DNA from 4 places in the Paenibacillus sp. SEL1 genome. Region 2 is predicted to be linked to each of the others. Evidence: predicted binding sites of a transcription regulator. Region 2 holds the regulator's gene; each other region holds the start of a gene.
The links. Region 2 encodes Rex, which represses fermentation and respiration genes when NADH is low (regulators of the CRP and FNR family bind a similar motif). Its sites were predicted from a motif close to TTGTGAAATATTTCACAA; they were not measured.
Positions count from the first base shown of each region.

Region 1: a site for Rex is predicted at 2,638-2,655, ahead of nirB (nitrite reductase large subunit NirB). Genes of this name have one in related genera too.
Region 3: a site for Rex is predicted at 6,083-6,100, ahead of ACYCSE_RS05170 (cytochrome ubiquinol oxidase subunit I). Genes of this name have one in related genera too.
Region 4: a site for Rex is predicted at 2,658-2,675, ahead of adhE (bifunctional acetaldehyde-CoA/alcohol dehydrogenase). Genes of this name have one in related genera too.

Region 1 covers NZ_CM137723.1:2,691,663-2,699,733, reverse strand. The annotation lists gene nirD (nitrite reductase small subunit NirD) at 1-62, opposite strand, end outside; gene nirB (nitrite reductase large subunit NirB) at 102-2,531, opposite strand; gene ACYCSE_RS12340 (spore germination protein) at 2,875-4,554, shown strand; gene ACYCSE_RS12335 (GerAB/ArcD/ProY family transporter) at 4,579-5,682, shown strand; gene ACYCSE_RS12330 (Ger(x)C family spore germination protein) at 5,675-6,871, shown strand; gene ACYCSE_RS12325 (serine hydrolase domain-containing protein) at 6,985-8,071, opposite strand, start outside.
Region 2 covers NZ_CM137723.1:5,359,597-5,367,667, forward strand. The annotation lists gene ACYCSE_RS24515 (AAA family ATPase) at 111-1,613, opposite strand; gene ACYCSE_RS24520 (hypothetical protein) at 1,606-2,139, opposite strand; gene ACYCSE_RS24525 (cell wall elongation regulator TseB-like domain-containing protein) at 2,679-3,203, opposite strand; gene ACYCSE_RS24530 (amidohydrolase) at 3,241-4,542, opposite strand; gene ACYCSE_RS24535 (redox-sensing transcriptional repressor Rex) at 4,529-5,182, opposite strand; gene dinG (ATP-dependent DNA helicase DinG) at 5,227-8,071, opposite strand, start outside.
Region 3 covers NZ_CM137723.1:1,085,601-1,093,671, forward strand. The annotation lists gene cydC (thiol reductant ABC exporter subunit CydC) at 101-1,867, opposite strand; gene cydD (thiol reductant ABC exporter subunit CydD) at 1,848-3,608, opposite strand; gene cydB (cytochrome d ubiquinol oxidase subunit II) at 3,608-4,621, opposite strand; gene ACYCSE_RS05170 (cytochrome ubiquinol oxidase subunit I) at 4,608-6,014, opposite strand; gene ACYCSE_RS05175 (response regulator) at 6,417-8,071, opposite strand, start outside; gene ACYCSE_RS05180 (cache domain-containing sensor histidine kinase) at 8,068-8,071, opposite strand, start outside.
Region 4 covers NZ_CM137723.1:5,518,690-5,526,760, reverse strand. The annotation lists gene ACYCSE_RS25370 (winged helix-turn-helix transcriptional regulator) at 1-126, shown strand, start outside; gene ACYCSE_RS25365 (DODA-type extradiol aromatic ring-opening family dioxygenase) at 868-1,635, shown strand; gene ACYCSE_RS25360 (Crp/Fnr family transcriptional regulator) at 1,776-2,492, opposite strand; gene adhE (bifunctional acetaldehyde-CoA/alcohol dehydrogenase) at 2,751-5,363, shown strand; gene pflB (formate C-acetyltransferase) at 5,692-7,953, shown strand; gene pflA (pyruvate formate-lyase-activating protein) at 8,005-8,071, shown strand, end outside.

The sequences.
Region 1 (8,071 bases), 2.7 Mb from region 2:
CCTATTCTGATCGGAAAATCCTTACTGTGACCGACGACAAGCCATTCGGCATTTTTGATCATTTGCTTGATCGCTCCCTTCCTCAGGCATTTTAGATACAATTACACAATAGACGGAGTGACAACCTCAAATAGATTTTTGCGTGTATCCTCATCATTGATGATCTTTTTCCACGGGTCTTCCACCTGTTGTAGTGCAAATTCGATGCGTTCTACTAAAGCTTGTCGATGATCTGTATCCTGAACGACAGCCTTCTGAATCTCTTCCAGACCGATCCGTTCCACCCACTCCGACGTGCGCTCCAGGTATTGTCCTGTTTCCCGGTAGAGTTGCATTACGCTACCTACAATATCAATCAACTCGGCATCGGTTTTCACTTTACAGAGTGAATCAGCCAACCGTGCTTTAATACCGCCATTACCACCGATAAAGATCTCCCAGCCCCCATCATTACCTACGATTCCGATATCTTTAGTACATGATTCCGCACAGTTGCGTGGACATCCATTAACTGCTAATTTGAATTTTGCTGGGAAATCCAGTCGTTCGAATTTTCGTTCCAACACTTCTCCCATTCCCATCGAGTCCTGTGTGCCAAACCGGCAAAATTGCGATCCAACACAGGTTTTAACCGTACGAAGTGACTTCGCGTAGGCATATCCCGACGGCATATCGAGTTCTTCCCATACTTTAGGCAGATCCTCTTTACGGACACCAATCAAATCCAACCGCTGTCCTCCTGTTACTTTAACGACCTTAACGTTGTATTTAAGAGAAACATCTGCTATCTTCTTCAAATCTTCTGGGGTCGTTACACCGCCGTACATTCTAGGAACAACTGTAAACGTTCCATCCTTTTGAATGTTTGCGTGCAATCGCTCATTTACAAAACGGGAATCTCCCTCATTTTCATAGGTATCCGGGTTAATCATTCCCAAATAGTAATTCAGCGCCGGGCGGCATTTGGAGCATCCTTCATCATTATGCCAACCCAGTACATTCATAACTTCACGCGTTGTTGTCAGCCCTTTGGTTTTGATCGCTTCCACAATCTCGTCCCGACTCAATGATGTGCAACCACATATTCCTTGCTTGGCTGACGTCTTGAAGCTGTCTCCAAGAACATATTGTAAAATTTGCTCAACGACAGGCTTACATCCTCCACAGGAACGCGTTGCTCCGGTGCATGCCTTAATTTCATCGACTGTGGTCAGTCCATTATCATTAATTGCATCCACAATCGCCTTTTTAGTCACACCGTTACAGCCGCAGACAATTTCATCATCCGCCATCGTTTCAGCGGATAATGTTTTCGCCCCGTGATTGCTACATCCAGTACCCATGATCTGTCCATATATCTCATCTGTCATCTGCGTTTGCTGACGTACATATTTTTGAAGACTAGCAGATTCGCTCACATCACCAAACAGTACAGTTCCAACAATCTTATTTTCACGAAGCAGCACTTTTTTGTATGTGCGCTTCCACTCATCCTTTGCAACAATCACCGTATGTTCAGGCTGAGTTATGAATTCGCCAGCTGAGAAAACATCCACCCCTGAAATTTTGAGCTTGGTAGAAACCACCGATCCCATATAACCTTCAGTTTCCGCGCCTGCCAAATGTTTGGCAATGACACTTCCCTGCTCAAACAGCGGAGCTACCAGACCATAACAGATTCCGCGGTGTTCAACACATTCCCCTACAGCATATACATCCGGCACGGAGGTTCTCATCAAATCATCGACTACAATACCACGGTTCGTTTCCATACCACTTTGCACAGCCACCTGAATATTAGGTTTGATCCCGACGGCCATAACGACCAAATCCGCTTCTAGCTCGCTTCCGTCTGAGAACCGCAGCCCTTGTACCCGATCTTGACCATACACCTCCGCAGTTTGCATTTGCATAGCAAACTTGATTCCCTGGCGTTCTAGTTCTGCTTTCAGCATCGCAGAGGCTTCCCGGTCCAGCTGGCGTTCCATCAAATCCTCCATTAAATGAACGACCGTAACATCCATTCCCAGGTTGACCAAGCCTTTAGCTGCTTCCAGCCCTAACAGACCTCCACCAATGACAGCTGCCTTTTTAAAGGTCTTCGCTGCCTCAAGCATTGCCGAGCAATCGGCGATATCTCGGAAACCGATGACACCCGGTAATTCCTTACCCGGAATAGGCAGAATAAATGATTGTGAGCCCGTAGCTACCAAAGCTACATCGTAATCAATTTCCAGTCCGTCTTCGGTGTGAATCTTCTTGTTCTCACCGTCGATGCTTTTCACCATTTTTCCTGTATATAAAGTAATCCCTTGATCCGCATACCATTGCAAATCGTTCAGTATGATATCATCAATCGTTTTACTGCCTTCCAGTACATAAGAGAGCATGATCCTGTTATAGTTCGGATGCGGCTCATTTCCCAGGACCGTAATTTCATACTTATCTGTTAATTTTAAAATTTGTTCGACCGTATTGATACCAGCCATCCCGTTCCCTATAACCACAAGTTTCTGTTTACTGTTTATCATATACCGGTTCCTCCATTCATTCGACGATACTCCCTATCCGACGACATCTCCTACGTTCCTATGAATATTGCTTATGCTTCTATTCTAGTACAGCAGACAGAGCTATATGTGATCACAGTCACAATGTAGTTCAAATTAAGAATATTTAGGGATTTCCCTATTCCGTTTCAAGGGATAAAGGTAAGGCCATAAATCAAACTTCATAAATACTAAATACATCACTTGCTCAATTCATCGAACGAATCTTTCCATTTCATGTGTAAATACAACCTTTATAAGGAATACTTTAGGAACAACTTGTATCTTAAGGAAACATGAATTGAATCGTATGGAGGTGATCATCATGTGGTCTAAAATAATTTCTTATATTCCAAGCTGGATTACACTCTTTCAAGCAGGCCTCGCGTTGGTTATTCCTTTAGGAATTTATTATATAAACACATCGATTTATTCGTTTGTCGGCAGTAAGGGGGCAAAATCCAAACATTCTTCTGATCGTCCGCTTTCCGACGAACATAACGAAGACGATGCTGATCAACAGCATGAACCAAGCTCCAAAATTACAGGGAATTATGATTCCGACTTAAAGTCGATCCGAGAGGCTATAGGCGAAAATAGTGATGTGCATTTTCGTGAGTTTGTAGTAAAGAAATATCGTGCTCGGTCCGTGTTAGTCTTCATAGAAGGTATGCAGGATGAAAAACTTATGAGCAAGCAGGTATTGGAGGTCTTGATGTACGAGGGCCAGCAGGACCCACAGGAACAGCAAGAAAGTATAAGTAACTCCTTTATAAAAGAAAACTTGATGCCACTTACGCAAATTAGTGAAGTTGCTGATATGGAGGACCTGCAGGAGTCTATACTTTTAGGCCATACTGCCTTATTAATTGAAGGAATGAAGGGAGCACTCCTGGTGGGCTCGCCCAATGGCGCCATTCGCTCCGTCAATGAACCAACCTCTGAAGCATTACTTCGGGGTCCCCGCATTGGTTTTACGGAGGTATTAAGTGAAAATACTTCGATGCTTCGACGCCAAGGCTTAAACAAAAGTCTGGAAATGAAGAAATTTCAAGTGGGAAGCCGAATCAAAAAAGATCTGGTTGTCGCGTATATAAAGGATATTGTGAATCCAGATCTCCTCGAAGAAGTAACCCGCAGAATTTCAAAGATAGACATGGATTTTTTGGCTGAATCCGGTTATGTGGAACAACTTATTGAAGACAATTATTTAAGTCCGTTCCAGCAGGCTCACAACACAGAGCGTCCCGACCGTGTCATTAATGCTTTGTTGGAAGGAAGAATAGCTATTTTGCTGGATGGGACTCCCTTTGCACTTATTGTTCCGGTGACCTTCAGCATGCTTCTTCAATCACCTGAAGACTATTATGAGCGCTGGATTCCAGGAACACTTTTACGGCTGTTGCGTTTTAGCGGGGCTTTTATAGCGCTTATGGGGCCTGCTTTGTACATCTCTTTTATATCGTTTCATCCCGGTTTGATTCCGACCAAGCTGGTCATTAGCATCATCGAAACCCGTCAAGGCGTCCCCTTCCCATCCGTCATTGAGGTTATGATTTTAGAAATCTCTATCGAAATCCTACGGGAAGCCGGCATTCGCTTGCCCAAACCCATTGGTCCTGCGATGGGTATTGTGGGAGGCTTGGTCATCGGTGACGCTGCTGTAAATGCAGGCATCGTTAGCCCCTTCCTGGTAATTGTGGTTGCGGTTACTGCCATTTCTTCGTTTTCGATACCGACATACAGTGCGGGCATTACCTTGCGTCTTTTGCGTTTCGCCGGCATGCTCTTTGCAGCCATCCTGGGCATGTTCGGAACTATATTGTTCTTTCTGTTAATTTGTATCCATCTGACGAAATTAAAAAGCTTTGGCGTACCGTATGTAACGCCCTTTTCCCCTATGCGCCTAAGCGATTGGAAGGATATGTATATTCGAGCTCCTATATCTATGATGAAAAAAAGACCTCTTATGATGAAAACTCAGCAAACCAAACGTAGGCCATGATGCCAAGACGAAGGAGGAGCTATGGTGTTTAGACGCTCTGATGATAAGATCACAACCAAGCAGGCGGCTGTGTTCCTGACCAATACTGTATTGGGCGCAGGGATTTTGACACTGCCGAGAGGTGTAACTGAAAAGGTACAGACTCCTGATGCATGGCTTTCTGTCCTTCTCGGTGGATGTATTGTCATATTGGTCGTCTGGCTCATGGTGAAATTAAGTCAACAGTTTCCTGAAAACACCGTGTATCAATATTCCAGAAGAATCGTGGGCACAATTCCGGGTGGATTTTTAAGTGTGTTATTGATTATATATTTTTTGATCATCGCCGGCTTTGAGATTCGGGTTTTAGCTGAAGTGACCATGTTTTTTCTGCTGGAAGGCACTCCGATCTGGGCGATTGTGATTCCATTCATCTGGGTAGGAAGCTATTTGGTTTTTGGCGGCATTAATCCCATCGCTCGGCTATACCAGATTGTACTTCCAATTAGTCTTTTTTTTCTGCTGCTCTGTTTTGTCTTTAGCTTAAGGATTTTTGAGATTGATCATCTTCGTCCTGTACTGAGTGAGGGGATTTTACCTGTCATCAAGGGTCTGAAATCGACTATTCTTGTTTTCTCTGGATGTGAAGTCGTCATGACACTGGTCGCTTTTTTACAATACCCTGAGAAAGCATTAAAGGCCATGGTAGTGGGGATCAGTATCCCCTTAATTTTGTACTTTTTGACCGTAGTTATGGTGATCGGCGGGTTATCGATGGACTCCACTGTGACAAGTACTTGGCCTACCATCAATTTGATGCGCAGTTTTGAAATCCCCGGTTTTCTTTTTGAGCGGCTTGAGTTTCCTCTGCTAGTGATCTGGATGATGCAAATGTTTTGTAATTTCTGCAGTTTCTTCTTCAATGCTTCCCTAGGGGTCTCACAGGTGTTCGGTCTTAAATATCGTTATGCGATTTTTGGCTTAATCCCAATTATTTTTATCTCTACAATGACTCCTGTTCGTATGATGGAAGTGTTTAGTCTAGGCGATGCGATCGGATACATGGGAATCGTTATATTTGTTCTGGTTCCGGTACTTCTCTCCATCGTGTTCATAATCAGGAAGAAGGGAATGAAGCAAAATGTGTAGACGCCCTATGCTATCCTTGCTGCTTGCTTTCATTCTACTTATAACTCAAGTCGGTTGCTGGAGCAGCAAAGAAGTAGAAGAGCTCAGCATATATACAGGACTGGCTCTGGATAAGGGGGAGCTTACTCCATTAGAGCAGAATCTGGAAAAGAAAGGTAGTCGTTACTTCAAGAAAAATAAAATTACCGCCAGCGTACAAATCGTCCCCAAAAAATCATCTGGAAGCACAGAGCAGCAAGGCGGTGGCGGACAAGGACCAAATTATGTCAATATAGCAGCCACCGGGGATTCTTTGCTTGAAATCTTTCGACAACTCTCTCTCCGTTTGGATCGCCCGGTTATTGGTCACCATCTAAAGGTCATGGTGGTTGCCACCGATTTGGCGAAAGAACAGACGATGCAGCAATTAATGGATTTTGTGCTACGTGATAATGATATTCGCCCGAGTTGTTTGGTCTTCTTAAGCAAGGATCGAGCAGCTAGCACTTTAGTTACCAAATATGAAGACGAGGTCCCATCCATTCATATTTTGTATATGCTTCGTAACCATTTCAGAACCAGCAAGGTAATGAGGGGAGTCAATTTGTCTGAATTGGATGGATTAATGCATTCCAAAAAAAGCTATATATTACAGAACATCACTGAATCAGATGGAGAATTAGAATTTTCAGGTGCCGGGATTATTAAAGGAGATACCGGTCACTGGATAGGTACTTTGGGACAACAAGACGTGGAGAGTATTGGATGGATTACCGGTGATGTTAAAGGTGGGGCTGTCAAAACGTATGACAAGCGGAATGAAGCCATAACTTACGAAATCAAATCGGTAAAAAGCAAAATAACAACCAAGGTGACCGAGGGCAATGATATCTCGTTCCACGTAAAAATTGAATCTAAAGGACGTCTAATCGAAAACTGGGATGATAAAGCGGACCCGACTGAGACACGAAACATGAAAGAGGCTGAGAAAGAGTTTGAAGAACAAGTGACTCGCAGGGTTAAGTCTGTTATGCACAAATTACAGTCAGAATATAAAGTCGATGTTGCCGGTTTTGGTGATCATTTGCATATCGAGAAACCTCAGGTGTGGAAAAAGGTAAAGGATGATTGGGATTACAAATTCAGCAAAATACCCGTAACCTTCGATATAAAATTATCTATTACGGATTTAGGCTCATCTGCTGAATGAAAAAGTCGAATTGGCCTTATATAAAGGCCAATTCGACTTAAGATTCGCGGTTATCTACTTAACCTTCCAACACTGCAACGGTCGCTCTTGAATTTCCAGAAGCGGCTACACGCTTAATTCAAATTGATTTTAAATACATCCCCTGCATTGCCACCCAAAACGATCAAGCCACCTTTGGGCAGTACAACGGAATTGTTATTGCTAGCAGTTGAAAATTGTACAACCGCTCCGTTTTCATCATAGACAGCGAACCCTCCGCTTGTTGGAAAATCAACGGTCATCGTTTTATTGGCTGAGTTTTTATCTATTTTATACCATGTGGCTTGGCCATTAGATGGTATGGTGTACACTGATTTTCCTCCAAAGATAGGTTTAACAGCATCTTCACTGATATAGGATTGTCCATCTATGGTTAAATACTCCGAACCATCCTTGGTATAAAAATTCAGATCAAATGCATCTCTCCCACTCATAACAGGAATCTCAACTGCATTTACTGCTTTATTCTCATCCACAATTTTAGTACCACTTGCGTATCCATCATGATCAACGGATATTTTTTTCGTTATAAATGAGGGGGCCAGATAAAATATGGAGGATATCTTTTCATCCAAAGCATAATAATTTTTCCCGCTTCTGTTTTCCCATGCCTTTTTAACTGTGGGATTTACAGGATTGGCATCTAGCTTTTGATATTCATAAGTCACCATAACCATTTGACCTAATCCCGAAAAGTTTAAATATAGGTTAGCCTTAATATACGTTTTCCCGTTTTTTTGTTTGTCAAAGCTTATGGCTACACTGCCATCATTGCTTTTGAATTGTCCATTGCCTGTATACACATATTTTTGCGCCGGGACGAATCCATCCAAAAAAGCAGGTAAATCAAACTCACCGTTTTTAATCTCTACATTGATGGTTGTACCCACAGAACCGTATAATCCCGAATAAGAAAGTAAATCAGATGGCATTTCCACTTTTACAGGAGGCTCAAATGTTTTCTCCGGTATGATGTCTTTAATGATGCCCTTATCTTTTAAAACTTCCAATAAAATGTTAGAAGCAAAAATACTATCTAAGATGGAAGACCCTCCAGATGAAAGCACAGCCATAGAAATATGATGCTCTGGTATGGTGATCAAAGTAGAGTGATACAAAACAGTATCCCCACCCTTGGATAACGCAGTTATTCCGTAATCA
Region 2 (8,071 bases):
CACTCTCATATATTGTATCCTTCTTTGTCGAAAAATACATGTTTATGTCCCAATAGATAATAATATCTTAGCACGGACTAAAAGTAAAAAAAAATAACCAGCATAAAAAATTATGCTGGTAATAAAGCATTTTCACTAAATTGACATCTAAATTGATCTCCAGACAGAGTTTCTTCCTTCATCAGGATGTCAAGTGAGTTGTCGAACACAGGACGATGCTTTTCCAGCAACTCCAAAGTTCGGGTATGCAGGTCAGCCATAATCTCGCCATTTTCCCGCATAAGTTCTTCTTTGGTTACCATTTCCATGTTAATAATGCCAAGTGAAGTCAAACCGGAAGTCATCATCGTATGGACGATATTCAGCGCCTGCTCAAAATCATTACTTGAGCCGGTACTGCGACCGCCATAGTACATTTCTTCCGCCGTAGCCCCTGCGAGTGAGATCATGATCTGCTCCTCCAGGAACTGCTTGGTGTATAAATAATGCTCTTGCTGTGGATTGTGGCGCACATAGCCAAGCGCTTTTCCACGTGGGCTAAGTGCTACCTGGCTTACGCTACCGGGACGAACAATTTCGGCCATAATAGCATGTCCTAGTTCATGAATCGCTACACGTTTTTTCTCTTCCAACGTCGATTCTCGGTCTGTCTTTTCACCCATCATTACTTTGTCAATTGCCATCGACAGATGCTTCTGCGCAATCATTTTGTGATCCTGTCTCATCGCATAGATTGCCGCTTCATTCATCACGCTCTCCAGCTGTGCGCCGGAAAACCCGTAAGATTCCTCAGCAATTTTGTCCAGATTCGCATCTTCCTGAATCGGTTTGTTTTTGGCATGAATTTTAAGAATATGAAGACGGCCCTTCTTGTCAGGCAAATCCACTTGAATATGACGGTCAAAACGCCCTGGACGCGTTAAAGCGCTGTCCAGCATTTCTTTACGGTTTGTTGCTGCAATGATCAAAATCCGCGGTGTATCTGCCGAATAAATGCCATCCATTTCTGTCAGCAACTGATTCAAAGTCTGATCATATTCTCGTTGCTGTCCACCCTCACGTTTACCACCAATTACGTCGATCTCGTCAATAAAAATAATCGCATTTTCCTTCTTTTCCTTGGCTGCACGAGTACGTGCCTCCCGAAACAACTCACGGACACGACCCGCGCCAACACCAACGTACATTTCAACAAATTCACTACCTGAGGCTGCAACAAATACAGAATTAGTATAGTGTGCGGCTGCTTTCGCCATCAGTGTTTTCCCTGTTCCCGGAGGACCTGTGAGCAGAACACCTTTTAATGGACGGATACCAAACTTGGAAATTTCATCATGTCGATTCAAAAAGTCCAGGGCCTCACGCAACTCCTGTTTAGCGCTTTCCTGCCCACCGATTTCCTCAAAAGTCAGCTTGTCCGGACCATTTTTTTTGCGTTTACGTTCTTGCCCAGCACCTACGGCCAAGCCGCCACGCGCATGCATGAGCATTAACAAGCCGCTGAGCATCACGCCAGCAACTAGAAGAGGGATAATATTCACCCCAATAAAAACGAGAAATATAATAGTCACCGGCACTATGCCGATTAATGTTTCCTTGATCCATCTAGGCATTAGGCCATACCCCCATTTGCTGAGATTGACGTGGCAAAACGATAAACTTGGTCGCTTTACCTTCGCTGAGTCGGATATAGACATTGTTCGAATCCATGTCGGTATCAGCTTTGATACCCGTCTTTTTCTTTTTCATCTGCTCAACTGTAGATGAAATTTGAGTATACTTTTTATTTTCCATCGCTTCGGCTACAGGAAACATAGCCTCAGACCACCATTGATTTAGTGCTGAATTGGAACGATCTTCAATATCCAGCTTAATGGTACGGCTGCCAATGATGGTTTGTCCTTTTTGCTTAACCACATCGACTAATCCGGCCACATCCGCCTGCGGTTTGAGATCTAGTTTCAATACAACCTGATCCTGTTTAATATCTATTTGAGCGCTTGTCACGCCTGGATATTGAGAAACCAGTTTTTCCAGAGGGCTTTGCATTGTAACCTGACGGTAAATGAACCATCCCCCAAATAGCAGCAAAGCTGCCAAAACTGCCGCCACAACGATAGGAACTGCACGCAATTTCAAACAACATCCTCCTCTCAAAATGTAAAACACAGAAGAAACGGGACGAATGTCAACAAACAACCAAATTGCATGATCTTACAGCGATCAGCAATTCTTTTTTCTATCATTTTTGTCTATCACTTATAAAATATAGTATATCATAACGTATATCTAATATCGAAGGCAATGTGTGGAGGAGTTGTGATGAGGCAAAATCTTTGGTTAAGGTGGAGGCGAGACGCTGAGCGTAGGATTTGATCTTACGATCGCTGTTGCCACCCGATTTTTCTCGATTATATTCTTACGGAGAAAATCCGGCGGCAAGGCGAACGCTCCGCTTCTCCAGATTCAAATCCTCCACTCCGTACTGTCCGCCATAAAGATGAATTTGCCCTAGGAGAGAAGATGGATAGGTAAAGATGCTTCACTGGTTTTCAGCCCATTATACGGCATAGCAAGACTAAAAGACGTAAATACGAATTTCATCGCATTTACGTCTTTTTCTTAAGCTTTCAATTATTTACTAGTCATTCATTCCACATCTGCTAATCCTCAACCAGCTAGTTATTGGGCAAAGTATATTTTACACCCGTCGCTACCCCATCTAAGAAACGATAAAAGCTGTAGTAATGATGACTTCCATCATCGTAAAACAACTGCCACACATATTCGCCATTGAACACACTCGGCTGAAGCCTTACAATTTTTACACCTGGAAGCTGCTGCTGAATTATTGCCGTCATTTTTTGCTCATCGACTCCATTCTTCAGCAGTTCGGTGTGAACACCGCTATTATCTGCGGCAGGTACGTTAGGTTGTCCTTCCACTTTTTGAAAAGGAACCCACACCATTATATTTTCATTCTGTGCATTTTTCCCTTGAACCACCCAATATACCTGATCCCACACAGACTTCCATGTTTGAGTCGTGCTAACTAGACCACCTGATTGCTTGGCCTTAATGATAGCGGCATTTTTCTCAGCCACCTGGTCTTGAGTAACATAGGAATAATACCAGAAAATGCTGACCAGGATCAGTATTACGGCCAAAATGGCGACCGCTATCCACTTTTTCTTATTTTTCAAACCCGTGCTTCCTCTCTAAGGGGATGTGACACCTGAATTAGCGCGACAGCAGCCCTTCAAAGGCGGCTTGTGCCTCATGTTTGATGCGTTCCTCGTCCATAGTCAGGCATTCGCCGTTTTTCACAACCTGACGACCGTCTACCCATACGTGAACCACGTCTTTGGCGCTTGCTGAGTATACCGCATGGGAAATAAGATCTGTACGCGGCAAGAAATGTGCCTGATTCAGATCCAGCGCGATAAAGTCAGCCTTGTTGCCTGCTGCCAACGCTCCTACTTCTTTTAAACCAATTGACTTTGCACCGTATTCTGTTGCCAGACGCAGCGCTTCACTCGCAGGAACTGCCGTAGGGTCACCAGATACACCCTTGTGAATAAGTGCTGCCAGACGCATTTCCTCGAACATATCCAGGTTATTATTACTGGCAGGACCATCCGTTCCGAGAGAAACGGTAACCCCTGCACGCAGCAATTCAGGCACTCTTGCCACACCACTTGCCAGCTTCAAGTTGCTACCTGGGTTGTGCGAAACCGCTACACCACGTTCAGCCAGTAAAGCTATTTCTTCGTCATTCAAATGAACGCCATGCGCAACAAGCGAAGGACGGGAGAAAAAGCCAAGCTTATCCAAGTGTGCAACTGGACGCAAACCGTAGTCACGTACGTTTTGCTCCACTTCGGCGATCGTCTCAGACATGTGCGTATGCAGCGGCAAATCCAGATCATGCGCAGCTTGTACGAATTTTTCAATAAACGCAGGTGGACAGGTGTATGGCGCATGCGGTGACATCATCGTTGTAATACGCCCGTCTGCTTTACCATGCCAGTTACGTGCAAAAGTCACGGCCTCAGCCAGCTTGATTCGCTGTTCTTCCTCCGAACATAGTCCAATTGCTCCACGCATCAGACTTGCACGAATACCTGACTCTTCAGCCACACGAGCCACCTCATCCATATGATCGTACATGTCCAGGAAGGTCGTTGTTCCACCTTTCAGCATTTCCAGCACAGACAACGACGTACCCCAGTACACGTCCGTAGATGTAAACTTGGCTTCCATAGGCCACATTTTTTCCTGAAGCCATACTTGAAGTGCCAAGTCATCTCCATGCCCACGCAGCAGAGACATCGCCGCATGACCATGAGTATTAATCAGACCAGGTAAAAACAAAAGCCCCTTACCATCGATCGCTTCCGTCTCTTCCTCACCCGAAGGCAAAGTCTCGCCAATGTAAGTAATGCGGCTATCTTCCACAATCATAAAACCATGGATTACCCCAGCTTCTGGTCCATTTACGGCAAAAGAGCCGTTTTTAATCATCCATTTATTCACTGTCATATTGTGTTTCTTCCTTTCCGTCCTCCAAATAATAAGCGAGGCTAAGCAAATCAGTTGTAAAGTCTGTGGCATGAATCCGAATGTTGGCCGGTGCCTTGAGAGTAGTCGGTGCAAAGTTCAGGATCGCTCCAATTCCGCTCTCAATAAGCCTGTCAGCCACGTGCTGTGCTTCAAAATCAGGTACGGTAATAATCCCGATTCGAATGTTTTTTTCTCTCACAGTCGCTTCCAGTTCATCCATCGGTTGCACGACCAATGTATTGATCTTGGTCCCTACCTTATCCGGAAACGCATCAAATACCGCTACAATCTTCATATTGTCTTTTAAATAAGCGTTATAATTCGAAAGGGCTTGCCCCAGATTACCCGCTCCGACCAATACTACATTAATTTGCTGATCGATTTTCAGGATATGGCGTATTTTCTCAATTAGATAAGAAACATCATAACCGATACCCTTCCGACCAAAATCTCCAAAATAGGCGAGATCCTTACGGATTTGGGCCGGGTTCAAATCTAGCCTCTGTCCCAACTCTTGAGAAGAGACCGTAGCCACCTCCCGTTTGTGAAGTGCATTCAGATAACGTAAATATACGGGTAACCTCCGTACGACAGCCTCTGAAATTTTATCTGATTTCATACTTGCTCCCCCTAATTGTAACGAACATACTTAGTGTCCGTCCGTTATGCCTCGGTCTCCGGGGCGGATTGGAGCCATTCGGCGATGCGGGGCACCATTTGCTCCGATGGCATATGCTCCATTTTTGGTCCCGGTAACGAGTACAAAAAGTGCTTTCCGTAATAGGATTCGATCACACGCGTATCGTAAACGATAACGACCCCGTGGTCGCTCGCTGTACGAACCAACCGACCAAATCCCTGTTTGAAGCGAATGACCGCTTGTGGTACAGACAGCTTCATAAATGGATTCTTCTTCTGCTGCTGGAGCAGCTCGCTTTTTGCCTCCAGCAACGGGTGATTCGGCGGTTGAAATGGCAAGCGAACAATGGCCAGACAAGTCAGAGCCTTCCCCGGAATATCGACACCTTCCCAGAAGCTGCTGGTTCCCAGCAATACAGAAGCTTTGGCTTCCTGAAAACGGCGGGTTAGCTTGCTGCGACTCCCACTGTCCACACCTTGTCCCAGCACAGTAATTTCGCTGGATGCTAAGGCCTCTTTGAGCGGCTCATACACTTGCCGGAGCATCCGATAGGAAGTAAACAGAACGAGCATTCTCCCCCGCGTCGCCTGAGCAGTCGCTCCTAGAGAGCTAACGAGCATATCTACAAAGTGTGCATCTCCTACACTGCCCTTCACGCTTGGGAAATCCCGTGGAATGACCAGCAACACCTGATCCCTGTAATTAAAGGGTGACGGGAGCTGCGAAGTCATCAGCCGCTCTTGATCTGCGGCTTCCTGCAAGCCGAGCTGATCGATCATGTACTGAAACGACTTATCTACCGATAAGGTAGCAGACGTCAGAATAATGCTTCTTTTTTTGTCAAAAAACATTTCTTTCAACTGGCGGCTCACATCGACGGGCACCGCATAAAATTGTAATGATTTACTGCGGAATTGCCCACTCGCTTCGAGCCAGTATACGGTTGTTTCATCATCGAGTCGCATAAAAAAGCGCAAATTTTCTCGAATCCCCGTCAGATCCTTGAGCAGACCCGTGATATCTGTAATAAGGCTATCCGCCGCATAATCGTCATGTTCTTCCTTGACGTCCAGCATCAGCTTGTCACCCTTGCGCAAAATTTCACTCATCGTTACATATAGCTGATTTTCCAAAGCCCCCGCCTGATCCCACTTTGCAGGCTTGGCTGAAGGTTTGAGACGGGAAGAAAACTGTCCTGTTTCACCTGGTGTCGCATCGCTTCGTTCTGGCAACATGCCAAACAGCTTGTCGCTTAGCAGGTCCCAAGTTTCCTTAACCTCTAACACGAGCGGATACATCTGATCGATGGTTGAGGCCCAATCCGTCGACTTCTCGTGCCCCGATTTCGCCAACTGTTGACGAAGTGAAGGCAGTTGTCCATTCTTGCTGTCTTTGAACAGTCGCGTCAGTGTATGCACGAGTGTGAAATATTTCATATGCATACCTAGGTGCTTACCAGCTACTTCCTCCAGGTGATGGGCTTCATCAATCACCAGATGTTCATAGCTCGGCAACAATTGGTGACTAGCTTTGACGTCTGTAAACAACTTAGAGTGATTCGTAATAACAACATCCGCTATCCCTGCTTCATGGCGTGCACGATGATAATAGCATTTGCGGAACCATGGGCAAGAACGACCAAGACAGGACTCTGAATCACTCGCCACCGTTTCCCAGAAATCTCCACCACGGTTGCTCAGATTCAGTTCTTCATCATCACCGGTTTCTGTTAGCGTCAACCAGACGATCATCTGAGCAGCTGTAATTAAATCTTCCTTCGGTGTCGCGAAGTCTCTTCTGTTTATTTTATGTTCAAACTTACGCAGACACAAATAATGTCCCCGACCCTTGAAAATAGCAGCCCGGAACGGAAACGGAATCACCTTGGTCAGCATCGGAATGTCGCGCTCGCGTAATTGCTCCTGCAGGTTGATCGTATGTGTACTTACCATAACTCGCTGTCCTTTTTTCACACTGTGATACAGCGATGGGAGCAAATAGCCGAGGGACTTCCCTGTTCCTGTACCTGCTTCGATCAGTAGGTGCTTGTCTTCACTCAGTGCCTGATTTACACCCTCAATCATCTGTATCTGCGCCTCGCGCTCCTCATATTGGCTCAAGGATGAACGCAAATTGTCCCGCACATCATCCATGTACTCCTCAAAGGAAACACCTGACAGTGGATTCGGGTCATCTTCTCTACGCGGAGCAGCTAGCTCCGTCCAATCTTCCACTTTTAGCGCAAGCTGACGAAAAAACTGATGTCCCTCCAGATCCTGAATAGGATGAAGCTCTTTCTCTTCACGCACCCCATCAAGAAACCATCCAAGGTCACTGTCTTCCTCTGCAAACAAATCGCTAAGCCGCTGTATCGTTATCAAAGGTAATGCTTGAAGCTCACCCAGACACTTTAAAAACACCTCAGCCGTAGCCAACGCGTCGCTGTCTGCTTGGTGAGGGCGATCATGCGCCAGCCCAAACTCAGAAGACACAAAACCCAACTGATACGAAGATAGCGATGGAAACATAATTTTCAGAAAATCCATTGTATCCAAGATTCTTCCGCTAAACGGCAAATAACCGCACCGATCCAGAGCGTTTTGCAAAAAATTAAAATCAAACGCCACATTATGACCGACCAGTACAACATCGTCCAGCATAGGCACGAGCTCCATCATCATTTCTTCAAGTGCAGGAGCATCCTTGACGTCATCGTCTGTAATTCCGGTCAACCCGGTGATAAAAGGGGGAATAGATCTGCCAGGGTTTACATAAGAGCCGTAAACACGGGAAATGCTGTTATCATGATCTATAATTGCAAGTCCGACTTGAATGATGTCATCCGCGGACTGGGTGCCTGTCGTTTCA
Region 3 (8,071 bases), 1.5 Mb from region 2:
ATCAGCCCCTCCAGTTGAGTGTCTACAGTTGAGTGTCTACATGTGACGCATCAACTCTAACCAGTATATAAAAGTTAATCAAAATTTTAAATACCTCATTTCACAGGCTCGGATGATCCAGCTCATACAGGCTGCGGTATCGGGACTGCTCCTGCCACAGCTGTTCATGGCTTCCTCGCATGGAAATGACCCCTTTTTCCATAAAGATCACCTCGTCCATATGCTCCATTCCTGTGAGATGATGCGTGATCCAGATCAATGCTTTGCCCTTCAGCACTCGAAACATCGTCTGCATGAGCTCATGCTCTGTCAGCGGGTCAAGCCCCACTGTCGGCTCATCCAGTAAAACAATCGGGTGATTTTGCAGCAAAATCCGCGCCAGTGCAATTCGCTGTTTTTCTCCACCGGAAAAACGAAGACCTGTCTCCTGCATTCGGGTATCGTAGCCCTCCGGCAAAGAATCAATCAGGGCTCCAAGCCCTACCTGCTCTGTTACTGCACGAACCTCATCCAGCGTAGCATCGGGTCGTCCCAGCCGAATATTGTTCGCTACCGTTGTATCGAATAAATACGGCTGTTGGTTTAGCACTGCAAATAGACTGGAGTATGCTCCACCTGTGTATACGGGAATCCCTGCGACAGTGACGCTACCTTCATCAGGCTGCAATGCTCCCTGAATCAGGTTCAGTAGCGTGGACTTGCCCGCACCACTGCGGCCAAGCAATGCAACCTTGCCCCCCTGTGGTACGTGCAGGGAGATATTACGCACGCTCCATTCCTGTGTTGCCGCATAGCGGTAGCTTACGTTGCTCAGTAGCAGGCCTCCTCCGTGGCCCAATCGCATAGCGGTAGCCTGTTCCTCTAGAATATCTGCTGTTCCGCCTGCTCCAGGTGTAGGTGTGTCTTTCTCCGAATCCTTTAACCGTCGAAGTGAATCCTGATACTCCGACGCATGAACCACCGCTTCTCCAGCGCGAACGAAGGCATCCAGCAATGGAAAAGCCACAAGGGCAAAGGATGCCAGCCATGTGGCTTCTATACGATTCTGTGCTACCAGTCCTCCGGCCCACACAGTCATAATCACAACCCCGCCACCTACAACGCATTGTGCGATCCAATGAGAACGCCACTCGCTCCGGCGAAGTGAATTTTCCATTACGGCAGCCCTATTGTGTCGTTGTGTAAAGGTGCTCAGGAAATGCCCAGTCCGTCCGCTCAGCACCAGATCACTCATGCCGAACAGAGCATCCGTCAGTTCCTGATAGGCTTTACTCCGTTCCTGCTTGAACACTCGCCGTTTGGTGAGTGAGGTCCATAGTGAGATAGCTGGGGCAATAAAAAGCAAAAATCCGCCATATAACGCCATGAGCAAGGCAAAGGTTCCGTCCATCCGTCCAAGCGCCCAGATGCCTGCTGCATAAATCAGCAAAGCCGATAGCGCAGGCAGAACTAGCTTCAAATAGATGTTTTGAAGCTGCTCAATATCCTCTGCCAGCAGTCCCAAGAGGTCCCCTGTACGGAATTTGCTGCGAATCATCAGCGCTTGCGGTTCCACTGCCCGATATAAGCGTACCCGCATGCGGGACACAAGGCGCAATGCTGCATCATGTCCTACCAAGCGCTCCAGGTACTGAATAACCGCTTTACTAAAGCCAAATGTTCGCACAAGCACAATTGGAACGTACACCATTAATATATTTTCCGGTTTTAAGGCCGAACGGGTAATCAGATGACCGGACGTAAAGAGCAACGCGCCCGCACATCCAATGGCCAATGCACCCAAAAGAGCAGCTACCAGAAAGGCCCAAAAATATTGTCTCAGATACGTCACAAACCAGCCTTGTCTGCTATTGTCCGTTACTCTCATATCGTCCGTTCCCTCCTTCCGACATCCCCGTCAGCAATCGGTAATATGCCCCCTTACGGGCAATCAATTGTTGATGGGAACCTACTTCTTCCAGACGACCTTGATTCATCATCCAGACACAGTCCATATCTGGCATCCAATGTAGCCGGTGGGTGGCAAGAAACACTCTTTTGTGTTTTAAAACCGATAAAATCGTCTGTTTTAGCTCCCACTCTGTCTCAATATCCAGATGCGCCGTAGGCTCATCCAATAAAATGACCGGACGGTTACTGAGCAATGCCCGCGCCAATGCAATCCGCTGCGCCTGCCCTCCGCTCAGTGTCCTACCTGCTTCACCAATGGGCTCATTCATTCCACCCGGAAGACCGTCTACCAGTTCACGCAGTCCAACCGCATCAATCGCCCACTCTACCCGCTGGTTGGATGCCTCAGGTTCATAAAAGCGGATATTATCTGCCAAAGATGCGCTAAACAAGTATGGATGCTGTGGAATATACGCAATATGACGCTGCCATTCGGCTTTGGCTTCCCCAGCCAATCCGCATCCATTCAGGAGTAGCTCGCCTGAAGTCGGATCAGCAAAGCCGCCAAGCAGACTAAGCAGCGTCGTTTTACCTGCACCGCTAGCTCCAACGATGCCGATCATGTTCATGTGCGGTTCAACATGTGCAGACACATGTTCAAGCCGGGCAGAACCGTCTTCATTCAGGAGGCACACGTCGGACAGCTCAAGAATGTCCTGTCCCGTGATGTCCAATCCTTTATCGTTAGCTGCCGGTTTATTCGGCTTGGTCGCATCATCCTCTGTACTGAGAATGGAGCGCATTGCTCCCCAAGCCTCCTTGCCATCCAGTGAAGCATGATAGTCTGATCCCAACTGGCGTATAGGCATAAAATATTCTGGCGCCAAAATAAGCACCGCCAGCGCTGCCTCCAAACCCACCGAGCCACTAATCAGGCGCAAACCCAAGCCTACCGCGACAAAAGCGACCGATAGCATACTAAAAAAATCAAGGGCAAATGAGGAAAGAAACGCTACCCGCAGCGTGCGCATCGTTGCCGTGCGGTATTGGTCGCTGACCTTCCCAACCGTTTCCCCATGCTCTTGGCTACGACCCAAAAACCTTAGTGTCTGAAGTCCACGCAGCGAATCCGTGAAATGATGAGATAACAGACGATAGGAACGCCACTGCTTGTCTGCCTGCTTCCGCGCCGCCAAGCCGAGCAAAATAAAAAAGCCTACCAGGATTGGCATCGTAGTCGTCAAAATCACACCTGAAATGACATCCAATGTGAAAACATACACAAGCACAAGTATAGTTACAGCCATCATGTCAATCATACGAGGAATGGACAGTTCCAAATACGTGCGAAAACGATCCATGCCGTCCAGCGCTAGCGTCACCAACTTGCCGCTACCTTCCCGCGCTGCAAAACCCGGCCCCCGTTCGAACAAACGTGCAAGCAGACGCTCCCGTAAGGAAGCGCCTGAAGCTTCAGCAAAACGGCCTGCTGTCCGGCGTTGCAGCCAGATCGCCGTATGCCTCGTTGCAAAAGCAGCGAAAAACAACGCCAGCGAAGGCCAAGCCATCACCAGCGGATTTTTATCAAATAAAATCGTAATAGCCTTTGCCAAGAAGACTGCTTGTGCAATCACTGCGGCCCCCTGGAGCAGGGAAAGGGCAGCCAGTAGCAGCATCACTGGCCGAATGCCCTTTAATTCAAACCATGCCTTATCCATTAGTATTCCAAATGATCCTTCTCACTGAGACGCTTATGGAAAACAAAATAACTCCATGCCTGATAAGCCAGCACAAAGGGTAAAAGCGTTGCTGCAACAATCGTCATGGCTTTCAGTGTGTAATGACTGGAGCTTGCATTATAAATCGTTAAATCAAAAGCACTGTTAATCGAGCTCACCATAAATCTTGGGAACAAACCGACGAATAACGATACGAAGGTCAGTAAAATCACTGCACCTGTCATCCCGAAGGCCCATCCTTCACGGCGCTGCTTCAGGAAGTACCATGTCAGCACATAGGCGACAATTCCCACCGCAACCGCAGCATACATAAAGGGACCGCGACGTGCAAATAAATCCGTTGCAAAATAAGTCCATACCACCATGCCCGCGAGTAAAATGCCCAATACCGGAAGAAACTTGGACGCGATCACACGAGCGCGATCCCGTACTTCTCCAATCGTCCGCAGGGAAATAAACGTCAGTCCGTGCATTAGACACATTCCGACCACTGTCAGTCCAATCCATACGGTGTATCCATTGAATACATCGGAAAATCCAGCTTTCAAATCCATGTTTTGCTGAATAGGTACACCTTTCACCAAAGCCGCAAAAGCCATACCGAACAGCATCGGCGGTAGAAAGCTGCCAATCAGAATGCAGGCATCCCACGTTCCTGTCCACCATTTCCCTTCAGCCTTGCCGCGGAACTCAAAAGAAACTCCACGCAAGATCAAACCTAGCAAAATAAAGACAAATACCAGATAATATCCGCTGAACATGGTTGCATAAAAATGCGGGAATGCGGCAAACATCGCACCTGCTGCTGTAATCAGCCACACTTCGTTGGCATCCCAGAATGGACCAATCGTATTGATCATCAAACGTTTTTGTTGGTCATTACGCGGCACCAATCCTGTGGCCATTCCTACGCCAAAATCAAAGCCTTCCAGAAAAAAGAAGCCAGTAAACAGCACAGCAATCAATAGGAACCATAAATCATTTAGCGACAATGGTGTCACCCCCTTGAGCAAAAGGATCATGAATTACCGTTTGTTGATGCGGCTCAATATCTGGACCTTTGCGAGCCGTACGGTAAAACAGAAACGCCAGCACACCTGTTAAAATTAAATACAATGTGGTAAATGAGATGAACGAGAACAACACTTCTCCAGCCACAACAGTAGGCGAAACAGAATCTTTCGTTTGAAGTAAACCAAATACAGTCCACGGTTGGCGACCTATTTCAGTCATGATCCAACCTGAAGTATTCCCAATGAATGGAAGGGATATCCCCCATATCATAAGACGGAAGAACCAGCGATGTGAACCTTCCAACTTTTTACGGAACGTCAGATAAGCTCCGTATAAAGCGAGTGCAATCATGCCACATCCCGCCGCAATCATAATGCGGAAGCTCCAGAACGTGGTTCTTACTGGCGGGATATAATCTCCCGGACCATAGGTTTTCTCATATTCTGCCTGAAGCTCATTCATACCAGGCACAGAGCCGGTAAATTTACTATAGGATAGAAAACTCAAAGCAAAAGGAACTTTAATCTCAAAGGTATTTTCCTTTTTTCCAGGATCAATCCATGCGATAACTGTCCAAGGAGCGGGGTCACCGCTGTTCTCCCATAAGCCCTCACTGGCAGCCATCTTCATCGGTTGTGTTTTCACTAAATATTGAGCCTGACCATGACCAAACAAAGGAATAGCTATGGCGCTGATTAAGGCAACAATAATGCTCAATTTGAAAGAAGGTTTAAAAAAGTCCATATTCTTTTTTTGCATCAGCTTCCATGCACTGATACCTGCGATCAGAAATGCTCCTGTCGCAAAAGCAGCAAACAGCGTATGCGGAAATTCCCATAGCAGTTGTTCGTTCGTTAGCAGAGCGGCAAAATCTTTCATTTCTGCACGTCCATTTTGAATCTCATATCCTACGGGACGCTGCATGAATGAATTAGCAGCTAGAATCCACAATGCCGATAACATCGTACCGATAGATACCAACCACATACAGATTAAATGGACCGTTTTGGACAATCTTTCCCAACCGAAAACCCATAATCCGATAAAGGTCGATTCCAGGAAAAATGCAAGCAATGCTTCAATCGCCAGCGGCGTACCGAATACATCACCGACAAAACGGGAAAAGTCCGACCAGTTCATCCCGAACTGAAATTCTTGCAAAATCCCGGTGACGACGCCCAGTGCAAAGTTAATCAGCAGAAACGTTCCCCAGAATTGAGCCATTTTTTTGTACAAGTCATTTTTCTTGATAACATACATCGTCTCCATAATTGCCACTAACAACGACAATCCAATGGAGATCGGCACATAAACAAAGTGAAGAATCGTTGTGGTTGCAAACTGCAACCGTGCCAAATCCAATACGTCCATGATGTTGCTCCCCCCTGCACTTCTCTTAACAATGATTTATAGTATTTATAATCTGAAGTCTTCTCCATTTGTGATAGTATTCACATTCTTACATATGCAGCGGTCACTTTTTAGAAAATGACTCACTCCATACCTTCACCATGGTTGTCATGATCCGGCTTCAGATTTATCCCCATTATATAGAATAAATTTAAATGAAATAGAATCGAAAATGTGAACATCGTGTCAAAGCTGTGTCATAATGGTGGCGATTTGATGAAAACGCCCTAAACTCCATAACAAATGTGACATTTTCGATTGATCTATCCATTTTTTCACCATAAAAAAGAGCCTCTCTTCGTTCGGAGGTTGTACCTCCGACATCTGCAAGAGAGACTTCATAGCGTTAAACCTAGGAATCTATCAACAGCCATCTGTTCCTCCGTTCTTTTGAACCCGATTACGGTAGGAGGAAGGTGACATTCCAGCATACTTTTTAAATTTACTATGAAAATAATCTGCATTCGCATATCCCACGCGTTCCGCCACCTGGTGTACCTTAATTCCTTGTGCAAGCAATTCCCTTGCTCGCTCAATCCTCACCTTATCCAGGTAGGCATTAAAGGCCTCGCCAGTATGACTTTTGAACAGTTTACCCAAATAGCCACTATTGTAATTGAACATATCTGCCAGTAACTCCAGTCGCAAATTTTCATCATAATGACTATGTATAAAGTCAATCATTTGTTTCATGATGATGCCCTTGCCACCAGATTCAGTCTGGCCAATCCATTGCAACACATGCTCCAGCGAGTGATCCACCAACTCGCCCAATGTGGAATAAGCATATACATCGGTTATAAAGCTGGAGTGCTCCTCCAGCACGGTTCGGCTGTGATCCTGTCCGGCTGCATACTTGTTCAACGCCAGTGTGAATGTTTGAGCGAACGCCGCCTTGATTGCAGATTCTGTGCGATAAATCCGTGGAAATTGGTCTTCCATTTCCTTAATGACACGGGTTGCAGCTTCACTATTAGCCATATCTAGCGCATAGTACAGCTTTTCTGCATAACGTAGGGGATCATTTGTAGCACGATCAGACGCTCCACTCATTTCAGTCTCAACTGTCTCCAATTCGTGTAGGTCTCCGGAAAGCATGACTCTTTCTGCCCGGAACAAAAACGTACGTTCTAACAATCGTAGTGCCTGCTCAAAAGATCTGGGAATTTCGTTAAGAATGGATACAGGATCACCGGCAGCCACATAAATTTCCGTTGCCCACGGCTTTAGCTCCTGTCGCCAAGTAGCCAGTAACTGAACAGCATCTTTCTCCGTTTTTAACGTGGCGGGAAGCAAAAGACCCATATATATTCCAGCCTCAAACACGATACCTCTGCCCTGCTCATGGCACAATTCCGTTAGCCGCTGCTTTGCTGCCGACTGCCGAGCTTGCCGATCCCAGTCAGGAATACGTAAATCCAGCAGAATAACCTGATAGCTACTCCAGTCCAACGCTGGTAACGCGGGCTGTTGTCCATGTTTTCCGTTACCGCTTTGATGTTCAGCTTGCTCGGATGCTCTGTGCAGAGAATCGCTGCTTTCTACGGCCTTACGAGCATGCTCTCGATGAACCGGAAACAATAATGCTTCGATCCAATTACGCTCATGGGAAGGCGTACTTCCCCATTTGCCTTCTTCTTTCTCGTCCTCAATGTTTTGCCATACCCGTTTCAACTCTGTCGTCATTTCTTCCTCATCAACTGGCTTCAGCAGATAGCCATCTACCCCGAAGCCCAAGGCTTGCCGTGCATAATCAAAGTCTGCATATCCGCTTAATATGAGAAAATGAAACGGCTCTCCGTTCTTTTCACGTATGCTTCGTATGACCTCCAGTCCACTCATCCCGGGCATACGAATATCTACAATGACCAGCTCCGGCCGATGCTCTCCGAACTTATCCAGAGCCTCGCGTCCGTTCCCTGCCGTATCGACAATACGGAAGCCACAATTCCCCCAGTCAATAATAGAGGACAATCCTTCACGAATCGCAGGCTCATCATCTACAATCATTGCTTTAT
Region 4 (8,071 bases), 160 kb from region 2:
ATTCTTACACGTCATGTATATCCGGAAACTCCTGTCCGCATTGAATACGAGCTAACAACCAAAGGCCGTGCACTTCAGCCGGTTATGGAACAGATTCAATTTTGGGCTGAGGAATGGATTAGATGAGCACCAAACTAAATAAGCGTTTCTCATAGCAAAACAGCCTTTTCCTAGGAAAAAGGCTGTTTTTTTATTTTGTGTATAGGACTACTTATCCATATCACAGAAATGATGTGCATAGGTAGCACGGCTTAATAGCCTTTGACGCGCCCTGCAACTGAGAATAATGCTGCTGTTGCACGGCGGGGCACACGGGTTTGAATATCCAGCGCGGCCGAACGGAATGTACCCAGACAGGAATGGCAAAGTCTTCCTGCATAAATAGGGGAACGGCAGGACTCACAAGGATAATCGAGCTGACTGTATGTGGAGGGAAACTTGCCTGCTCTTACCCAGTCTGTGAGTAATTCTATAGGTGTGCCGGTTACATCACTGAGCTGGCGGGTATGAGTAGAAGGATGCTTCCATAGATAGTTAGAACAGCGGTCTAAGAATATATTTTCTTCCTGAATACAAGTACTACACAGGTTTCTAAGGTTCTGACGAAAAACGGAACCACATTTTGGGCAATTAGAAGTATGTATCTCCATAGAAACCAGTCCTTTGTATCGAAGTGTAGTGAAATTTTAAAATTTATTAGTTACATATTACTATGACTTTATACCTATATCAATCTTTATTTATGGAATCACTGATCTAAGTGTATGTTGGAGTCTGTGTTGACATAACTCTGTTACTTATGTACTATTACTTACATAAAGTTACTTAATGAATAAAATAAATTATTGATGACAAGGGGATCTTTATATGATGCCATCTTTATTTTTGGCCCACGGCTCACCGATGCTTGCTATTGAACAGACGGACTATACTTCATTTTTAGAGCAACTGGGGAAAAGTATTCGTCCTAAAGCGGTTGTTATCTTTACTGCTCATTGGGAAGCGCAAACGTTGACGATCAGTTCGATGGATGACGTGTACGATACCATTTATGATTTTGGTGGTTTCCCACCGGAACTGTACGCGGTGAAATATCCAGCACATGGCTCTGTCGAACTGGCCAATAAGCTGAAAAAATTATATGAACAAAAGGGTATTGACGTACAAACTGATCGGGTGAGGGGACTGGATCATGGATCCTGGACATTGTTGCATCGTATGTATCCTGAGGCAGACATTCCGGTAGTTCAGATCTCTGTAAATCCATATCTCTCGCCCAAAGCACAATATGTCATTGGTGAAGTGCTACGTGGACTGGGAGAACAGGATATTCTGGTCATTGGCAGTGGCGTGACTGTTCATAATCTGCGTATCGTCAAATGGGGAGAAACGAAAACAGAACCTTGGGCTATAGATTTTGATAATTGGATTATTGAAAAAGTGCAAAGTAGAGATATAGAGGCTTTGGATCACTATAAAAGCAAAGCACCGTATGCTCGTCAGGCTGTACCAAGAGCAGAGCACTTTGTACCGTTGTTTATTGCGATGGGGAGTGGAAATCCTGCAAACAAAGCCAAGGTCATCCATAGAAGCTATGAGATGGGGAATTTAAGTTATCTATGCTTACAGTTTTAAAAAGTGTGTTGCCAGAAGAAGGACTATTGTTAAAATGCTTCGCTACTGCTCCTGTATTAAGTAGGGAAGTGGAAATAAATTAGGGAGTGTTATAAGCTATAATGGCTTATAACACTCCCTTTTACATAAATAACGATTTATTATATCCGGCAAATCTCACGAGGGCACAATTCACAATGACATACGCCTTGCAGCATTTCCAAATCCTTGACAACAATCATGCCGTTATCGTATTCTACTGCATTTTTCTTACGTAGATCACTAAGCATCCGGTTTACGCTTTCCCGAGTCGCACCGATCATATTAGATAAGTCAGTATGAGTAATTTTCTTATGAATCAGGATATGTTCGCCGTGAGGCTCACCATAGGTATTGCATAGACGGATGAGTGTTGAACATAAAGCACCTGGCTTGCCGTACATCATCAAATCGCGGAACTTAGTCTGAGTAATACGGTGATGCGAACCCATCCATTTCATAAAGTCAATCGCAAAATCACAATGCTGGCAAATAAGCAGTTCCAGATCTGTATGATCGATTACGCCAATATCACTGTCTTCCAGAACCTCAGCAGAAAAGGAATGCTTAGTACCGAAAAATGGATCAGCTTGACCAACAAGATCGCCGCTTTGATACATATATAGAATAAGTTCCTTACCTTCATCCGTTGTTTTGGTTACTTTCACGCGTCCACGCTTAATATAAAACAGCTTATCCGCTGTATCTCCTTCCCAGAACAGATGCGAGCTTTCAGGCATAACTCGATCTTTCATCATCACTTGCAACCGGTTGAAGCTGGCCTCCGAGAAGCAACAGGTGTTGCCGCGGGCTTCCATTACATTTGTAGGGTTTCTCATCGTCCATTTCCCCTTTGTATCCTATGTTTTTTATCTGCAACTTGATCAATTCAAATTCATTATATACCTGCGCAATGCGTTTTTGGGGCAAGAAGAGGGGGTAAAAGTGGCAGAATTCCAAACTTTGTGATTTAATTCACTTCATAAAATAAAATTTTAAATAGATTGTGAAAAAAATCACAATATATCTTAGAAAGCTGTGTTACGATCAGTGCGTGAACAAGAGATAGTACACGAGATAACAGGAGGATGAGGGAAATGGCTGTTAAAAACGAGGTTATCCAAAAAGAGCAAAGCGCAGAGCAGTATATTCAAACGCTGATTGACCGGGGGAACCGGGCACAGCAAGCTTTCATGAGTATGAATCAGGAACAGATTGACGAAATCGTACAAGCTATGGCACTCGCAGGGATGGATAAACACATGTACCTAGCGAAGATGGCTGTTGAAGAAACAGGACGCGGTGTGTACGAGGACAAAATCACCAAAAACATGTTTGCAACAGAATATATCTATCATAGTATCAAAAATGAAAAAACCGTCGGTGTCATTGAGGACAATGATTTTGACAGTTTTCAAAAGATAGCAGAGCCAGTCGGCATTATCATGGGGATCACTCCAGTGACAAACCCGACTTCGACTACGATGTTCAAAGCGCTGATTGCCATTAAAACACGTAACCCAATCATTTTCGGTTTCCATCCATCTGCTCAATCGTGTAGTGCGGAAGCAGCCCGCGTCTTGCTCGAAGCAGCTGTTAAACATGGTGCTCCAGCTGATTGTATTCAATGGATTGAAGCACCTTCGATGGATAAGACCAATGTACTGATGAACCACCCTGATGTGGCGCTGATTCTGGCAACTGGTGGATCAGGCATGGTTAAGGCGGCATATAGCTGCGGTAAACCTGCTCTGGGTGTAGGCCCAGGTAACGTGCCTTGCTTTATTGAAAAAACAGCAGACATCAAGCAGGCTGTGAACGATCTCATCCTCTCTAAATCTTTCGACAACGGTATGATTTGTGCTTCCGAGCAAGCGGTTATTATCGAAGAGCCAATCTTCGAACAAGTGAAAAAATTGATGATTGCTAACGGCTGCTATTTTGTAAATAAAGAAGAAGCAGCTAAGCTCACTCAAGGAGCTATGAATGTCGAGAAATGTGCAGTGAACCCAGCTATCGTCGGGCAGTCTGCTGTGAAAATTGCTGAAATGAGTGGTATTACAGTACCAGCAGGAACTAAAATTTTGGTCGCTGAGATTGAAGGGGTAGGAACAAAATTCCCATTGTCTGCGGAAAAATTGAGTCCTGTATTGGCTTGCTATAAAGTAAAAAATGCGGAACAAGGTATTCAACGTGCTGCTGAAGTCGTGGAATTCGGGGGCATGGGCCACTCGTCCGCTATTCATTCGAACGATGAGGACGTTATCGCTCGCTTCGCAAACCGTCTGCAAACAGGACGTATCATTGTAAATGCACCTTCCACACATGGTGCGATTGGCGACATTTACAACACCAACCTTCCTTCGTTGACACTCGGTTGCGGTTCGTATGGTCGTAACTCGACTTCGTCGAACGTATCGGCAGTCAATTTGATTAATGTGAAAAGGGTGGCGAAACGGACGGTGAATATGCAATGGTTCAAAGTACCTTCCAAAATCTATTTTGAGAAAAACTCGACACAGTATCTTGCTAAAATGCCTGATATCACACGTGTAGCCATTATCACAGACCCTATGATGGTACAACTGGGATATGTAGATCGTGTTATTCATTATCTGCATCAACGCCAAACACCAGTAGCTATCGAAGTGTTCTCTGAAGTAGAGCCAGATCCATCGACAGTTACGGTAGAACGTGGTACTGAAATGATGAGACGTTTCCAACCGGATTGCATCATCGCACTGGGCGGCGGTTCCCCAATGGATGCTGCTAAAGGCATGTGGATGTTCTATGAATATCCAGATACTGATTTCAATAATTTAAAACAAAAATTCATGGATATCCGTAAACGGATTTACAAGTACCCACGTCTGGGCCAAAAAGCACAATTTGTAGCTATCCCTACAACCTCGGGTACAGGTTCCGAAGTTACATCGTTCGCAGTAATTACGGACAAAAACCTGGGCGACACGAAGTACCCACTGGCTGACTATGAGTTGACTCCTGATGTGGCAATTATTGACCCAGTGTTTGTATATTCGCTACCTAAAACAGCTGTAGCGGACACAGGTATGGATGTTCTGACACATGCTATCGAGGCTTACGTGTCCGTAATGGCTAATGACTACACAGATGGTCTGGCAATTAAAGCCATTCAATTGGTATTCCAATACCTAGAACAATCGGCTCTGACTGGTGATAAGCTGGCTCGTGAAAAAATGCATAATGCTTCTACACTTGCTGGTATGGCATTTGCTAATGCATTCTTGGGCATTAACCACAGTCTTGCACATAAATGGGGTGGACAATACCATACAGCGCATGGCCGCACGAATGCCATTTTATTGCCGCACGTCATTCGCTATAATGCGAAAAAACCGACAAAATTTGCTTCGTTCCCTAAATATTCGCACTTTGTTGCGGATGAGCGTTATGCAGAAATCGCGCGCATACTGGGACTGCCTGCACGCACCACCGAAGAAGGGGTTAACAGCTTGATCGAAGCGATCCGTAAAATGAACAAAACACTTGGTATCGAGGAATCGTTCCAACAAATCGGTTTCGATGCAAAGGATTTCGAATCACGTGTAGACTATCTGGCTGACCGCGCATTTGAAGATCAATGTACAACTGCGAATCCGAAGTTGCCACTGGTTACTGAGTTGGCTGATGTCTATCGCAATGCCTTCTACGGACGTTTTGACCAATAATATAATAGGTACGAAGAGGCTTGTGAAAAAGCATTTTCTCGTTCAATACCGATGCAGGCTCTCTATATAGAGGGCCTGTTGGTTTGGGAAGGGAGGTGAACGGCAAGGCTAAGGATATAGGCGTGAAGCTAGGGAAAATAAAGTGACAAAAATCACTCATATTGTGATTTTTGTCACATACTACACTCTATCATTATTCTACAATAAGGGTGTAAGAAAGGTCCCGACACTGAGCGTAAGGCATCGGTGAAAAGGCCGGGCTCAAGAAATAGCTTTATCGTGAAAAAAATCACAAGTCCGGAAGACCAAACAATTTGGAGGGATTTACATGTCGGTGATTGAGAGAGAATTACAAGAGCAACAATCTGGCTGGAGAGGTTTTAAAAAAGGCAAATGGACTAAAGAAGTCAACGTCAACGATTTTATTGAAACTAATATCTTACCTTATGTTGGCAATGAAGAATTTTTGGTTGGTCCTACCGCCAACACAACTGCATTGTGGGATATTGTATCCGATCTTACTAAAAAAGAGCTGGCAAACGGCGGCGTGCTTGATGTAGACGTGAATACGCCATCCACTATTATTTCACATAAACCGGGTTATCTAGACCGGGATAAAGAGCAAATTGTCGGTGTACAAACAGATGCTCCATTCAAACGCTCTTTGCAGCCGTTTGGTGGAATTCGGATGATGATCGACGCTTGTAAAGCCTATGGTTTTGAAGTACCAGAAAGTATCATTGATATCTTCACTCATATTCGTAAAACTCACAACCAAGGTGTATTTGACGCTTATACAGATGAAATGAGAGCAGCCCGTAAAGCTGGTATCATTACTGGTCTGCCAGATGCATACGGTCGTGGTCGTATTATCGGTGACTATCGTCGTGTAGCTTTGTATGGTGTAGCCTTCTTGATCCAAGATAAAAAGCTGCAACTGAAAAGCCTTGAAGTTGATTCCATGGAAGAAGACGTAATTCGTCTTCGTGAGGAAATTTCCGAACAAATTCGTGCTTTGAATGAACTGAAACAAATGGCTGCTGAGCACGGTTTTGATATTTCCAAACCTGCTAACAATGCGAAAGAAGCTTTCCAATGGGTATATTTTGGATATCTTGCAGCAATCAAAGAACAAAATGGTGCAGCAATGTCCTTAGGACGTGTATCTTCCTTCCTTGATATTTACTCTCAACGTGATATGGAAGAGGGTACAATGACAGAAGAACAAGCTCAAGAACTGGTCGATCATTTTGTTATGAAATTGCGTATTGTTAAGTTCTTGCGCACACCTGACTATAATGAACTGTTCAGTGGAGATCCAACTTGGGTTACTGAGTCCATTGGTGGTATGTCCGTAACTGGAGAAACTCGGGTAACTAAAAACAGCTTCCGTTTCCTGCACACCCTCTACAATCTGGGACCTGCACCGGAGCCGAACCTGACTGTACTGTGGTCGGAAAAATTGCCTGAAGGCTTCAAAAAGTATTGTGCGAAAGTTTCTATTGAGACTAGCTCCATTCAGTACGAAAATGACGATCTGATGCGTCCAATTTATGGAGACGATTATGGTATTGCTTGTTGTGTATCGGCAATGAAAATCGGTAAGCAAATGCAATTCTTTGGTGCTCGTGCCAACTTGGCTAAAGCTCTGCTGTATGCAATTAACGGTGGTAAAGATGAAAAATCTGGCGTTCAAGTAGGGCCTGAATTCCCAGCCATTACAGGTGAAGTTCTGGATTATGAAGAAGTGTTGAGCCGCTTCAAACCTATGATGGAATGGTTGGCAAAACTGTACATGAACACTTTGAATGTTATTCACTACATGCATGATAAATATAGCTACGAACGCATTGAAATGGCGTTGCATGATCGTGATATTCTCCGTACCATGGCTTGTGGTATTGCGGGTCTGTCAGTTGCTACCGACTCCTTGAGTGCCATTAAATTTGCAAAAGTTAAACCAATCCGTAACGAAAAAGGGATTGCTGTTGACTTTGAAATTGAAGGCGAATACCCTTGCTACGGTAACAACGATGACCGTGTAGATAACATCGCTGTGGAACTGGTAGAAAGCTTCATGAGCATGATTCGCAAGCATAAAGCTTATCGTAATGCGGTTCCTACTCAATCTGTACTGACTATTACTTCCAACGTGGTGTACGGTAAGAAAACAGGTACAACACCGGATGGACGTAAAGCAGGCGAACCGTTTGCACCAGGGGCAAACCCAATGCACGGCCGTGATAAAAAAGGTGCTTTGGCATCTCTGAGTTCCGTAGCCAAATTGCCTTATGAACACAGTCTGGATGGTATCTCGAACACCTTCTCCATCGTGCCTAAAGCACTGGGTAAAGAAGAAGAAACACGTAAAACAAACCTTGTTTCGATGATGGATGGCTACTTTGGAAGCCACGCACATCATCTGAATGTCAATGTGTTTGCTCGCGAACAACTGTTGGATGCAATGGAGCACCCAGAAAACTATCCACAGCTTACGATTCGTGTTTCCGGCTATGCCGTTAACTTTATCAAGCTGACTCGTGAACAACAATTGGATGTTATTAACCGTACTTTCCACGGTACAATGTAAATAAGTATTACAATGACGCACGCATAGCGGATGCGGGAAGGATGATGCAACATGTTGAAAGGTCACATACACTCATTGGAAACCTTCGGGACCGTCGATGGTCCCGGCATCCGCTTCG